3 regions of the Pantoea sp. X-Soil-YNGN-775 genome follow, and region 3 is predicted to be linked to each of the others. Evidence: predicted binding sites of a transcription regulator. Region 3 holds the regulator's gene; each other region holds the start of a gene.

Evidence for each region. The regulator ArgR, encoded in region 3, controls arginine synthesis, uptake and breakdown. The targets are predictions, from matches to a motif close to ANTGAATAAAAATACANT.
Region 1: argC (N-acetyl-gamma-glutamyl-phosphate reductase) is a predicted target of ArgR. The motif match lies at 1,579-1,596, and genes of this name have one in related genera.
Region 2: argF (ornithine carbamoyltransferase) is a predicted target of ArgR. The motif match lies at 2,332-2,349, and genes of this name have one in related genera.

Annotation. Positions count from the first base shown of each region.
Region 1 is NZ_AP035945.1:4,104,359-4,108,988, forward strand. It holds gene argB (acetylglutamate kinase) at 1-456, opposite strand, end outside; gene argC (N-acetyl-gamma-glutamyl-phosphate reductase) at 471-1,475, opposite strand; gene argE (acetylornithine deacetylase) at 1,643-2,791, shown strand; gene ppc (phosphoenolpyruvate carboxylase) at 3,147-4,630, shown strand, end outside.
Region 2 is NZ_AP035945.1:505,940-510,569, reverse strand. It holds gene AC6I8I_RS02280 (OprD family porin) at 1-602, opposite strand, end outside; gene miaE (tRNA isopentenyl-2-thiomethyl-A-37 hydroxylase MiaE) at 973-1,734, opposite strand; gene rraB (ribonuclease E inhibitor RraB) at 1,792-2,211, opposite strand; gene argF (ornithine carbamoyltransferase) at 2,373-3,380, shown strand; gene pyrB (aspartate carbamoyltransferase) at 3,683-4,618, shown strand.
Region 3 is NZ_AP035945.1:3,765,317-3,769,946, reverse strand. It holds gene AC6I8I_RS17645 (NAD-dependent succinate-semialdehyde dehydrogenase) at 1-720, shown strand, start outside; gene AC6I8I_RS17640 (barstar family protein) at 776-1,045, shown strand; gene yhcN (peroxide/acid stress response protein YhcN) at 1,099-1,362, opposite strand; gene AC6I8I_RS17630 (YdgH/BhsA/McbA-like domain containing protein) at 1,463-1,735, opposite strand; gene yhcN (peroxide/acid stress response protein YhcN) at 1,830-2,093, opposite strand; gene argR (transcriptional regulator ArgR) at 2,583-3,053, opposite strand; gene mdh (malate dehydrogenase) at 3,485-4,423, shown strand; gene mscM (miniconductance mechanosensitive channel MscM) at 4,470-4,630, opposite strand, start outside.

The DNA.
Region 1 (4,630 bases), 340 kb from region 3:
GTCAGTGATGCCGATAGAACTGACGACCGGCATATAACCAGCGGCCAGCAGGGTGTTCATCAGCGCCGGGTTACCCGGCATGGCGTGACCCACGTGGCCCAGTTCTTCATCAAACGGGGTGACGTTAACCATGCCGGCATCGCCAAGGCAGAGGCCAACCGCGTTGATGCCGGTTTTTTTGGCCCACGCCAGCAGGGTTTTGTTGGCAGTTCCCGCCAGCGCACCGGTAATAATGTCGATCTGATCGGCCGGCGTGACGCGCAGGCCGTTCTTTTTCTTCACCGGCAGCGCCAGCTTTTTCATCAGCTCATCCACCAGGCAACCGCCACCGTGAACAATAATCAGCGGACGCTGATGGGCACTGCGATAAGTCAGCAGCGCATCAAACAGACGGGCCAGCGCTTCTTCGCTGTCTAACAGCACACCGCCCAGCTTGATAATCAATGGATTGGTCATGGTTTACTCGTCCGTTAGGTCAGTGAGGTGGTTTCAGGGAAGCCGAAGCGGATATTCAGACACTGGACGGCCTGCGACGCGGCGCCTTTCAGCAGGTTATCTTCGGCGGCCACCACAATCAGGTGCTCATCCTGGACCTCAAAACCGATGTCGCAATAAGGCAGACCCACCACCGCTTTCAGTGCCGGAACGCCCTGCTCGTAGAGCCGGACCAGTGGCTTATCGTGATACGCGCGCTGGAACACTGCCGCCACGTCTTCGCGGCTCACGCCCGGATTTAACCGGCAGGTTATCGTCGCCAGAATACCGCGCGGGAAGTTGCCCAGATGCGGCGTGAAAATCACCGGCGTACCAAGATGCGCCACGATTTCCGGGTGATGACGATGGTTGAACAGACCGTAAGGCTGCAGGCTGACTTCGCAAAAGCTGGTGCCGACGCTGGCTTTACGCCCTGCGCCGCTCACGCCGCTGGTGGCGTTGATCACCGGCCACTGTGCCGTATTCAGCAGGCCCGCCTCCACCAGCGGTTTCAGCGCCAGCTGGGCCGCCGTCGGGTAACAACCCGGCACGGCCACCAGCTGTGCCTGCTTAATCTGCTGATGCTGATATTCCGCCAGGCCATAGACCGCTTTATCCAGCCAGTCGCCATGCTGATGGGTGAAGCCATAGAAGCGGGTATAAAACGCGGGATCATTGACGCGGAAGGCACCGGACAGGTCGAATACCACACAACCGGCCTTGAGAAATTCCGGAGCCAGATCGTGGCTGACTTCATGGGCCGTCGCCAGAAAAACCACATCCACTTTATCTGCCCATTCCGCCGCATGGCTCAACGGCTGTAGCGGCAGATCCACCACCCCTTTCAGCTGCGGATGCAGATCGGACAAGCGCTTACCCGCATCGGGACTTTGCGCCGAAACCGCTAAAGCGGTTATGTTGATATCTGGATGGCGATTCAGGAAGGTGGCGAGCTCTACGCCAGCGTAACCACTGGCACCCACGATCAGCGTATTCAACATCAGGCTGTAACCCTTTTTACAGTCACACGTTCCGGGTCGCGGCCTTGCCCCGTTGCCCACAATGTCGTTTGCAGCGATTTAAGGTTCACATGCAGACGACGTTAATGTATTTTTATTCACTATTAATGCATGAATATTGATACATCCTAACTCAAGGACCGTCAACAGTGAAGACAAAATTACCGCCTTTTATCGAACTCTACCGCCAGTTGATCGCCACACCGTCAATCAGCGCAACCGATGCCGCACTGGACCAGAGTAATGAAACTTTAATCAATTTGCTGGCTGGCTGGTTTCGCGACCTCGGCTTCAGCGTTGAAGTTCAGCCGGTGCCCGGCACCCGCAATAAATTTAATATGCTGGCCCGGACCGGTGACGGCGCAGGCGGGCTGCTGTTAGCCGGTCATACTGACACCGTGCCGTTCGACGATGGCCGCTGGACCCGCGATCCCTTTACCCTGACCGAGCACGACAACAAACTCTACGGCCTCGGCACCGCAGATATGAAAGGCTTTTTCGCCTTTATTCTCGATACGCTGCGGGATGTGGATGTCACGACGCTGAGCAAGCCACTCTACATCCTCGCCACCGCTGATGAAGAGACCACCATGGCCGGCGCTAAATACTTTTCTGAATCGACCCAGCTGCGTCCGGATTGCGCCATTATTGGCGAACCGACCTCACTCAAGCCGGTTCGCGCGCACAAAGGGCACCTGTCGAACGTGATCCGTATTGAAGGCAAGTCGGGCCACTCCAGCGATCCGGCGCGCGGCGTCAACGCCATTGAACTGATGCATGAATCGATCACCCATCTGATGCAACTGCGCAATACGCTAAAAGAGCGCTATCACCACGATGGTTTCGCTATTCCCTATCCCACCATGAACTTCGGGCATATTCACGGTGGCGATGCGGCTAACCGCATCTGCGCCTGCTGTGAACTGCATATGGATATCCGGCCGTTGCCGGGCTTATCGCTCAGCGATCTGGATGGACTGCTGAACGACGCGCTGGCCCCGGTCAGTGCGCGCTGGCCTGGCCGTGTGACGGTCGCAGAGCTGCATCCGCCGATTCCGGGTTACGAATGCCCGGCGAACCATGAACTGGTCAGCGTGGTCGAGAAATTACTCGGTACGCCAACCGAAGTGGTGAACTACTGCACCGAGGCACCCTTTATTCAGCAGCTCTGCCCGACGCTGGTACTGGGTCCGGGCTCGATCAATCAGGCGCATCAGCCAGACGAATTTATTGATACCGCATTTATTAAGCCGACGCGGGCGCTTATCAGTCAGGTTGTGCAGCATTTTTGTCACTGATTAACAGCAAATGGGGCATTTCACTGTGATATCAGTAAAATGCCCGGTCATTCTGCGGGATTTAACAATAAGAATAACTTATCCCGCTCCGTCCCAAATAAATTCCATGAATTTCGGTTAGTTAGCCGCACGTTCGCCCCACTTTAACGCATTTGACGTGGACAGGTTTACGTGGCTAGATAAAAGACGTTGTTATGCCCACCGGGTAACTATCCAGATATTTTCAGATTGCAGACAGGCGGCAACTGAGCAAATTCCCCGTACATTACCGGGAAGATAAAGTTGCTGCTTTTTCTGCTGCCTGAAAAGGGTCGGGTGTAGAAGTTTTTCAAGACGATAAGGGTGTCAGGGTCCAATGAACGAACAATATTCCGCAATGCGAAGTAATGTCAGTATGCTCGGCAAACTGCTCGGGGATACGATTAAGGATGCGCTGGGCGAGAACATCCTCGACCGGGTGGAAACCATCCGTAAGCTCTCCAAGTCATCCCGTGCAGGTAATGACACTCATCGTAAGGAACTGCTTAATACGCTGCAAAACCTCTCCAATGACGAGTTACTGCCGGTGGCCCGCGCATTTAGCCAGTTTCTCAACCTCACCAACGTGGCTGAGCAGTATCAGACCATTTCGCACAGCGGTGAAGGCGCAAACCATCCTGAACTGCTGAAAAAGACCTTCGAGACCCTGAAACAGCAGAAAAATATCAGCGAAGCCGCAATCCGCGAGGCGATTGAGTCGCTGTCGCTGGAGCTGGTGCTGACTGCGCACCCGACCGAAATCACCCGCCGCACGCTGATTCACAAGCTGGTGGAGGTCAACAGTTGCCTCAAGCAACTCGATCACAGTGACATTTCCGACTACGAACGTAACCAGATTATGCGCCGTCTGCGCCAGCTGGTGGCGCAGGCCTGGCACACCGATGAAATCCGCAAATATCGTCCGACCCCGATTGATGAAGCCAAATGGGGCTTTGCGGTGGTCGAAAACAGCTTATGGGAAGGCGTTCCGGCCTTTCTGCGCGAGCTGAACGAGCAGGTCGAAGACGCCTTCGGCATTAAGCTGCCGGTCGATTTCGTGCCGGTGCAGTTCACCTCATGGATGGGCGGCGATCGTGACGGCAACCCTAACGTCACGGCCGCCATTACCCGCCACGCGATGCAACTGAGCCGCTGGAAAGCGGCCGATCTGTTCCTGCGCGACATCGGCGTGCTGATCTCTGAGCTGTCGATGTCGGAGTGCAGCGAAGAAGTGCGCCGACTGAGCGGCGATCCGGACGCGCTGGAACCTTACCGGATGATCCTGAAACGTCTGCGCAGTCAGCTGATGACCACGCAGGCATTCCTTGAGCGTCGTCTGAAAGGCGAGCGTCTGCCGCGTCCGGCAGATCTGCTGGTCTCAAACGATCAGCTATGGGATCCGCTGTATGCCATTTATCAGTCGCTGCAGCAGTGCGGCATGGGCATCATCGCTAACGGCCAGCTGCTGGATACGCTGCGCCGCGTGAAATGCTTTGGCGTGCCGCTGGTGCGTATCGACCTGCGCCAGGAGAGCACCCGCCATACCGAAGCGATTGCGGAAGTGACCCGCTATCTCGGCCTCGGCGATTATGAAAGCTGGTCCGAAGCGGACAAACAGGCCTTCCTGATCCGCGAACTGAATTCAAAACGTCCACTGCTGCCGCGCAGCTGGGAACCCAGCGATGAGACGCGCGAAGTGCTGGAAACCTGCCGCGTTGCGGCTGAAGCCCCACAGGGCTCGATCGCCGCTTACGTGATCTCAATGGCGAAAACGCCGTCTGACGTGCTGGCGGTCCATCTGCTACTGAAAGAGGCGGGCAT
Region 2 (4,630 bases), 980 kb from region 3:
TGGGTTTGCAGCGCCAGGCTGTCCGGTGAATCATGGCGAAGAGCTTTGGTGACGTAAGCCAAATCCAGCCGCAGATTTTGCCCGTTCAGCGCGCCGCTATAGCCTGAATAGCTGTTACGCGACAAACGATTAGTGTTGGTCAGCACGCCAAAATCGTTGAACGTTTGCCAGCCCGCTTTCGCCTCGAATCCCGCCTGCTCGTCGCCCAGCTTTACTTTCAGATAGCGTTGGCCAAACTTGCTAAAGCCGTGTGCGTCAGCTTTTTGCCGGTTGCCGCCGCTGTCGTACAGCACACCGCGCGAGGCAAAGTTGTCGCTGGCACCCAGCCTGATCGCACGCGTGTAGGTGGCATCAAAGCCCAGCCAGTCCCACAGATAGCCGGAACGAAAATCCAGACTTGCCGCCTGTCCCCAGGCGTTATGAACCGCGATCGGTTGCGCTTCGTTTTCCTTAAGATACTTCCAGTAATTGCGCAGCCTGAGATCGAGTTGCGAATCGTGCAGGAAAGCATTATCAGAGAGCGATAGCGCGCTGAAATTGTCCGCCAGCGCAGGCTGAAATAACAGTGGAATAAATAACAGAATACAGGTCCTTACCCTCATTTTATGACTCCTTCCATTTAAAGCTGGTTAGCAAAATCGGCAGTCCGGAATAAGGTATCTGACCTGTTTACCGGCTGTGCCCGGTGCAAAAAAAAACCTGATTCACAACCCCTCTTTGGCAAAGAGAAATCATGAATCAGGTTTTGCTTAAAATAATAACAACCCTAATTCGGCAAGGGCAATATACGTATTCAGGGGGGAAAGATCAGAAGAGAAAAAACATTCTGTGAGGGATGACTCAAATAATATTCAGCGGACGTAACGGAACCGTATTAACTTAATAATTAACGTTTGAAGTTCTATTATTAATGAAATCAACCCGGTTAAATTAAAAAATAAACGGCCGTCGTAACAGCGCCGTTTACTCTTATCAGAACGCCGGTACCCCGCTATGAAAACGTAACTCGCTGTCCGGTTCGCTGATTAACCGAGCTTCGGTTGCTCCAATAGCCTGTACCCGTGGGGTAATATCCCGCGCGGATATGCGGGCCGCCAGGGCTAAATAGTCCTGATAGTGGCGCGCTTCCGACCGTAGCAGTGAGATATAAAAGCTCTCCAGCTCCGCATCCAGCCACGGTGCCAGACTGGCAAAACGCTCGCAGGATCGCGCTTCAATATAGGCACCGCAGATCAGCTTATCGACCAGCGTTTCCGGCTCATGAGTGGTAACCTCACGCAGCAGCGATTTCGCGTAGCGGCTGGAGGTGATCTTCTGATAGACCAGCCCGCGCGACTGCATAATTTCCCACACCTGATAAAAGTGATGCAGCTCTTCTTTAATCAGCAGCACCATCTTTTCCACCAGCTCATCCGCCCACGGCAGTTCATTGCGAACAATAATGCGTTTGGTGAGGTTTTTATGGGCGTTGATAAAGTCGCTGTCGCCATCTTCGCGGAAGATAAAATCTTCATACGGTTTCAGCCAGCCGAGAACCGCCTCCCCGCTGGGTTTGTCAGCCACATATTTGCGGATCAACCAGACTGCGGTCTGCGCGGCTTTTAGCTCACACACCAGGTGATCGGTTAATAACAGGGTCAGATTTTCGGGTTTACGCGCCTCATCAATCCAGGCTTGTGGCGTACGGCAGTGCAGAAACTGATAAATCGGTTCAAGTAACGGTGCGTAGTTCATGGTGTTAAAACGAGGCTGGAAAAGAAGAGAGGCGGAGAATTCCCCGCCCTGCGCGACTTAGTGGCGAATGCCGTTATCATCTTCATCGTCGATAGCGTCTTCGTCATCTTCATCTTCGGCGTCCGGATCTTCGAAGTAGGTGCCCCAGCCGTCGTAGTCGACATTGTATTTACCGATCAGGTTCACCAGCTGCTCAACCTGCACATCAATCAGCTCTGGCTTCAGCGCCGATTCACTGATGATGTCAACGCACATTACGGTGGTGCCATCTTCCAGTTCCAGCTCTTCCGGCTCGGTCACTTCATAACCCAGCTTAAAGGCGTCAACCGCCGCCTTTTCCAGTGAATCGAAGTTGTTGCACGAGAGATGGTGCTCGATGGTATAAAGCGCATCGGGATCGCTGCCATCCTCCAGCAGCTCTTCAATGATCAGGCGCGTCTCTTCACGCTGCTCTTCCAATAATGCTTCATATGCCATGACGATGTCCTCTCTGAGTTCGGCAATAAACAATTATTTTCCCACACTGCCTGTCGCGCCACTACACAAAACGAAAAGTTTATTCTCACCGGGCTTGAAAATGCATATTCATACGGTTAGATTGAATTTTAATTCACTTTATATGGTTACCGGAGTGTTGTATGAGTCAGCTATATCAGCGCCATTTCCTCAGGCTACTGGATTTTACCCCGGCCGAAATAGATTATCTGCTTAGCCTTGCGGCTGAATTAAAACGCGCTAAAAAGAGTGGCAGTGAAGTCCCCTCCCTGAAAGGCAAAAACATCGCGCTCATCTTCGAAAAAGACTCGACCCGTACCCGATGCTCTTTCGAAGTTGCCGCTTACGATCAGGGTGCTAACGTTACCTATCTCGGCCCAAGCGGCAGCCAGATTGGCCATAAAGAGTCGATGCGCGATACCGCGCGGGTGCTGGGCCGGATGTACGATGGCATTCAGTATCGCGGTTACGGCCAGGCGCTGGTGGAAACCCTGGCTGAGCACGCTGGCGTGCCGGTGTGGAACGGCCTGACCACGGAATTTCATCCCACCCAGCTGCTAGCCGATCTGCTGACAATGCAGGAGCATCTGCCGGGTAAAAAGCTCAGCCAGATGACGCTGGTCTACGTCGGCGATGCGCGCAATAACATGGGCAACACCATGCTGGAAGCGGCGGCGCTGGTCGGGCTGGATTTGCGGCTAGTGGCACCGCAAAGCTGCTGGCCAGAAACCGCGCTGGTAGAACAGTGTCGCAAAGTCGCGCAGCAGACCGGCGGTAAAATTACCCTCACCGATAACATTGCCGACGGCGTCAACGGCGCTGACTTCATCTACACCGACGTCTGGGTTTCGATGGGCGAAGCCAAAGCGGTGTGGCAAGAGCGCATCGCCCTGCTGCGTGATTATCAGGTCAACCGGGCGATGCTCGATCTGACCCACAATCCTGAGGTGAAGTTCCTGCACTGTCTGCCCGCTTTCCATGACGATCAGACCACGCTGGGCCGGCAGATGGCGGAACAGTACGATCTGCATAATGGGATGGAAGTAAGCAACGAAGTTTTTGAATCGCCGCACAGCATCGTGTTCGATCAGGCGGAAAACCGTATGCACACCATCAAAGCGGTGATGGTGGCGACGCTCGGTCAGCGCTGACAGCTGCGCCAGATTGCCGGCCTGCATCCGCGCCGGTCAGAGGGGCCGGGCAGGCCGTGCTGGTGGTGCCGCAAACGATTTCCTCGCGCACGATTTTTCCTTGCTGCCCGGCCGCGAATCGGTATAATTCGCCACAATTTGCCGGAGGAAATATGCTACAGCGCAGCGGACAATTTGACGCTCAATCACGCCTGACCGCAGGCGGCGCCGCTGTTTCTTTCGGTCATCGACCCGATCATAAAAAAGCCCCTTAAGCAGGGGCTTTTTTTTGTCCGCAATCCGGCCGCGCAGAGGAGAAAGCTATGGCTAACCCGCTATATCGCAAGCACATTATTTCGATCAACGACCTCAGCCGTGACGAGCTGGAACTGGTGCTGCATACCGCTGCACAGCTCAAAGCGCATCCGCAGCCGGAACTGCTGAAGCACAACGTGATCGCCAGTTGCTTCTTTGAAGCCTCGACCCGCACCCGCTTGTCGTTTGAAACGGCGATTCATCGGCTCGGCGCATCGGCGGTAGGTTTTGCCGACGGCAGCAACACCTCGCTGGGGAAAAAGGGCGAAACTCTGGCCGACACCATTTCGGTGATCAGCACCTATGTCGATGCGATTGTGATGCGTCATCCGCAGGAGGGTGCCGCGCGCCTGGCGACCGAGTTCTCCGGCGGCGTGCCGATTCTCAACGCCGGTGACGGTGCCAACCAGCATCCGACCCAGACGCTGCTCGATCTCTTCACCATTCAGGAGACCCAGAGTCGCCTGAACCAGCTGAATGTGGCGATGGTCGGCGACCTGAAATATGGCCGCACCGTCCATTCCCTGACCCAGGCGCTGGCGAAGTTTGACGGCAACCGCTTCTTCTTTATCGCCCCTGATGCGCTGGCAATGCCGGCTTACATCACCGATATGCTGGATGAGAAAAACATTGTCTGGTCACGGCACGACAGCTTTGAAGAGGTGATGCCGCAGCTCGACATTCTCTACATGACGCGGGTGCAGAAAGAGCGTCTCGATCCGTCGGAATATGCCAACGTCAAAGCGCAGTTTATTCTGCGGGCTGCCGACCTGGCGACGGCACGCGACAACATGAAAGTGCTGCATCCGCTGCCGCGCATCGACGAAATTACTACCGATGTCGATAAAACCCCTTACGCCTGGTATTTCCAGCAGGCCGGGAACGGCATCTACGCCCGTCAGGCTCTGCTGGCGTTGGTATTAAACAGCGAACTCGCCCTGTAAGGAGATCCTCAG
Region 3 (4,630 bases):
GCAGAAACCATGAAAAAGGTCTCAATGGAGCTGGGCGGTAATGCGCCTTATATCGTATTCGAGGATGCGGATATCGATGCGGCGGTGCAGGGGGCTATCGCCAACAAATTCCGTAATGCAGGCCAGGTCTGCGTCAGCGTTAACCGCTTCTACATTCATAACGCCATCTATGACCGTTTTACCCGCCAGCTGGCAGAGGAAGTGAACAAGCTGAAAGTGGGCAACGGCATGGAGGAAGGGGTGATTGTCGGGCCGCTGATTGAAGCCTCTGCGCTGGAAAAAGTGGAGCAGCACGTGAAGGACGCGGTCGCCAAAGGCGGCAAACTGCTGGCCGGCGGTGAACGCCACGCGCTGGGCGGCAATTTCTGGCAACCGACGGTCATTACCGAGGCGCACGAAGGGATGCAGCTGGCGCAGGAAGAGACTTTTGGTCCGGTCGCGGCCTGCTTTCGTTTCGATGACGAAGATGAGGTGATTCGCCGTGCCAACGATACGCCGTTCGGTCTGGCCGCCTACTTCTACACCCAGAACCTGCAGCGGGTATTCCGCGTCTCTGCCGCGCTGGAAAGCGGCATGATCGGCATTAACGAATGCGCGGTATCGACCGAACTGGCGCCGTTTGGTGGCGTGAAAGAGTCTGGCCTGGGCCGCGAAGGTTCAGTGCTGGGCATGGAAGAGTATCTGGAGGTCAAAGCGCTGCACCTCGGCGGTTTGGGCTAGCGGATATGAACGGGCGGCGCGGGTCGCCCGCAGACGGAGCATGGGAGCCGTCAGCATGAAAACCGAGCGTTTTGATTTCAATGAGATCGTCGATCAGGCCCACTTCTTTCGCCAGTTCAGCGAGCGTTTTTCGCTGGAGGAGCGGCGGATCTGCGACCTGGATGGATTATGGGATGTGGTCACCGGCGAATCATTGCCGATGCCGCTGGAAATAGAGTTTGTGAACCTGGGGAAAGGGCAGCGACGACGTTATGGCGCGCTGATTCTGCTGTTTGATGAAGCGGAAGAGGAGCTGGAAGGCCAGCTGCATTTTAACGTCAGATGAAAAAGGGCCCCGGCGAGCGGGGCCAAAGGGTTCGTCATGAATCTGACGAGGAATTATTTATACAGCTGAGCGGTGAAGTGATAGTTATCACCGGTGCGCGCTTCAATCACTTTATAAGCGCTGGCACCCTGTTCATCGGCTTTCTGAGACAGCTCAGCGCGATAATCCATCGGGGCTCCCGCTGTACCGCTGATGGTTACGGTGCCCGCAGGCTGCAGAGTCTGCGCTTGCTCGCCGGTTACCAGCTGGGCGGCAGATGCGCCGAACGCCATAACGGAAAGCAGGCTGACTGTAGCGATGGTTGTTTTGATTTTCATTTTTCGTCTCCTCAATACGTTCAACAACCTGCGGTGAAAAGAAGAAGCGGGTCGTCGACTCTGTTCTCTCAGGCGCCTTTCACGGCGTCATAACGGTTAATTATTTATACAGCTCAGCGGTGACGTGATAGGTGTCATCCTGGTTGTTTTCGATGATGCGATAGTGGCTGGCGCCCTGCGCATCCGCTTTCTCTGACAGAACCTGACGGATATTGGTCTGATCGCCGTCACGACCGCTGACGCTGATAGTCTGATTCATCGGCTGCAGATTCTGGCTCTGTGCCTGCTGGTTAGAAACCAGGCTGGCTGCGCTGGCTCCCACTGAGAACAGCGAAGCCAGACCGAGTACGGCAATAGCGAATGTGGTTTTCATGGTCAACTCTCCTGAACTGTGTTGCCGTTTCCCACCGAGGCGCATAACCGCGCATCAAAAAGTGGGCTACTGGCGATATGGGGTTGGGCTGAACTTAGTTGTACAGACGGGCGGTAGCGTGATAGTTACCGTTGTTGTACGCCTCAATCACGCGGTAGGCTTTTGCACCCTGCTGATCGGCTTTTTCGCTCAACTGCTGATTAATTTCCATCGGTGAGCCCGCAACGCCGCTGACGCTAATGGTACCCGCCGGTTGCAGATCCTGAGCCTGTGCGGCTGTGACAGATTCTGCTGCTACAGCACCAAAAGAGAGGGCAGAGAGAATGCTCAGGGTGGCGATAGTCGTTTTTACGTTCATATATTTTTCCTCGTCGTCAATTTTTATCTTTTTAGTTGGTGTGATTTGCATCACGAAAAGAAGTATAGAACTAATAACGGAAGAAATTAATACTCCGCTAATAATGTTTTTTTGTGATTCTTTATCCTTATGGCTACTTTTAATAACTCAACGTTATAAAAAACGGCGGAAAAATGACCTTTTCGCCGTTTTTTATTGCGAAAACAGGGAGATAAACCAATTTATCTTTTTGTGCGAAAATCACTGGTCGATCAGACTGGTCTTTGATTTAGATCTGGGTAATGACGCCAGAGTAGTGATGTAAAGCAGTGTAAAATACCGCAAAAGGTTAAGCAGACCAAAAGGTATGACCAATATTTTCAAAGACAAAATTAGGTCGAAGTGCGGACTAACTGTTTGATTTAAAACAGGATAAGGCCGGGAGAGATGCAGGGGCGGGCAGAAAGGGCTGTTGACCGGTCGCGCGCGGCCCGATCAACAGCCTCGTTATCAGAGTTCCTGTTCAAACAGGTTAAGAATCGCCCCGTGCAGCTGCTTAACCGTAAAGTCGCGCGCGCGGGTAATAAAGATAGTGTCATCGCCAGCGATGGTGCCGAGGATGCCTTCTGATTTACCCAGCGAGTCAAGCAGGCGCGCAATCAGCTGCGCGGCGCCTGGGCTGGTATGAATCACGACCAGCGCATCGTTGTAATCGATGTCGAGCACCAGATTTTTTAACGGGCTGGTGGTAGTCGGCACGCCAAGCTCGGCGGGCAAGCAGTAAACCATCTCCATCTTGGCATTACGGGTGCGTACCGCGCCAAACTTGGTCAGCATACGAGAAACTTTTGACTGGTTAATGTTCTCGAAGCCTTCATCCTGGAGCGCCTGAACGATTTCGCCCTGGGAACTGAATTTTTCTTCTTTTAATAAGGCTTTGAAAGCCTTGATCAGATCGTCTTGTTTCGATGGGTTTCGCATAGGTTACCAATAAATAGAGGGAATAACCGCACATCCGCCCGCGGCAGAGTGGTGATTATGCATTTAAATGCATTTTTATGCAATCGGTTGATTGATGAGCAGGGTTCGGGCGGCTAGCGGGCGGCGATAATAGCAAAGAAATCGTCCCAGACCAAAACCCCTGTCACAGCGCCGAAAGGCGAAGGTTGCAAAGTTGTTATATTATTGGTGGTGTAGTAACAGAAAACGCACGTAGCCGTTCTCTGTCTGCCGACGGCAAAGTTGTCGGTCATTCAGGTATTAAGATGATAAGTAACTTATGAATCCGGCGATCGCGTGTGAAAACACGTAGAATTAACAACGGATACGCGTCATCACCTGAGCAGTTGATTAAGGTCTGACACAGATGGAATTCCGGCTCTTCTCTGCCCCACCTTAATAAGGAGTTAAGAATGAAAGTTGCCGTACTCGGTGCCGCTGGCGGCATAGGCCAGGCGCTCGCACTTCTACTCAAAACCCAGCTTCCCGCAGGTTCAGAACTTTCACTGTATGACATCGCGCCGGTGACACCGGGCGTTGCCGTCGATCTCAGCCATATTCCGACTGCGGTGGCGATCAAGGGATTTAGTGGAGAAGACGCCACGCCAGCATTGCAGGGTGCCGATGTGGTACTGATTTCTGCCGGTGTGGCACGCAAACCCGGTATGGACCGCGCCGACCTGTTCAACGTTAACGCCGGCATTGTGCGTAACCTGATTGACCAGGTGGCGACCACCGCGCCCAAAGCGTTAATCGGTGTGATCACCAATCCGGTCAATACTACGGTGGCGATTGCGGCTGAAGTCCTGAAAAAACACGGCGTCTATGACAAAAATCGTCTGTTCGGCGTCACCACGCTGGATATTATTCGTGCCAATACCTTTGTCGCGGCGCTGAAAGGCAAACAGCCTGGCGAGATTGAGGTGCCGGTTATCGGCGGTCATTCCGGCGTGACCATCCTGCCGCTGTTGTCGCAGGTTTCAGGCGTCAGCTTTAGCGAGCAGGAAGTAGCTGACCTCACCAAACGCATCCAGAATGCCGGAACCGAAGTGGTTGAGGCCAAAGCCGGTGGCGGTTCTGCGACGCTGTCGATGGGGCAGGCTGCGGCTCGCTTCGGCTTGTCGCTGGTGCGGGCGCTTAACGGCGAGGCTAACGTGGTGGAGTGTGCTTACGTAGAAGGGGACGGCGAATATGCGCGTTTCTTTTCACAGCCGCTGCTGCTGGGTAAAAACGGCATTGCCGAACGCAAGCCGATTGGCACCCTGAGCGCTTTCGAACAGCAGGCGCTGAACGGCATGCTGGAAACGCTGAAGAAAGATATCGAGCAGGGCGAAGCGTTTGTGAAGCAGTAATCGCCGCCTGAATCCAACAACGCCCGGCTTAGCCGGGCGTTGTCGTTTACAGGCCGCCTGATTTATAGGCGCGTGCGGCCGGTGTCCCGTTGCTGGCCGGCAGTTTCTTGCCCAGCGTTTCCATTCGCATCTGGAAAGGCGGGAACGGCATCTCGATGCCGTGCTGCTCAAATCCGCTCAGAATCAGCTGATGCAGTTCGTGACGCA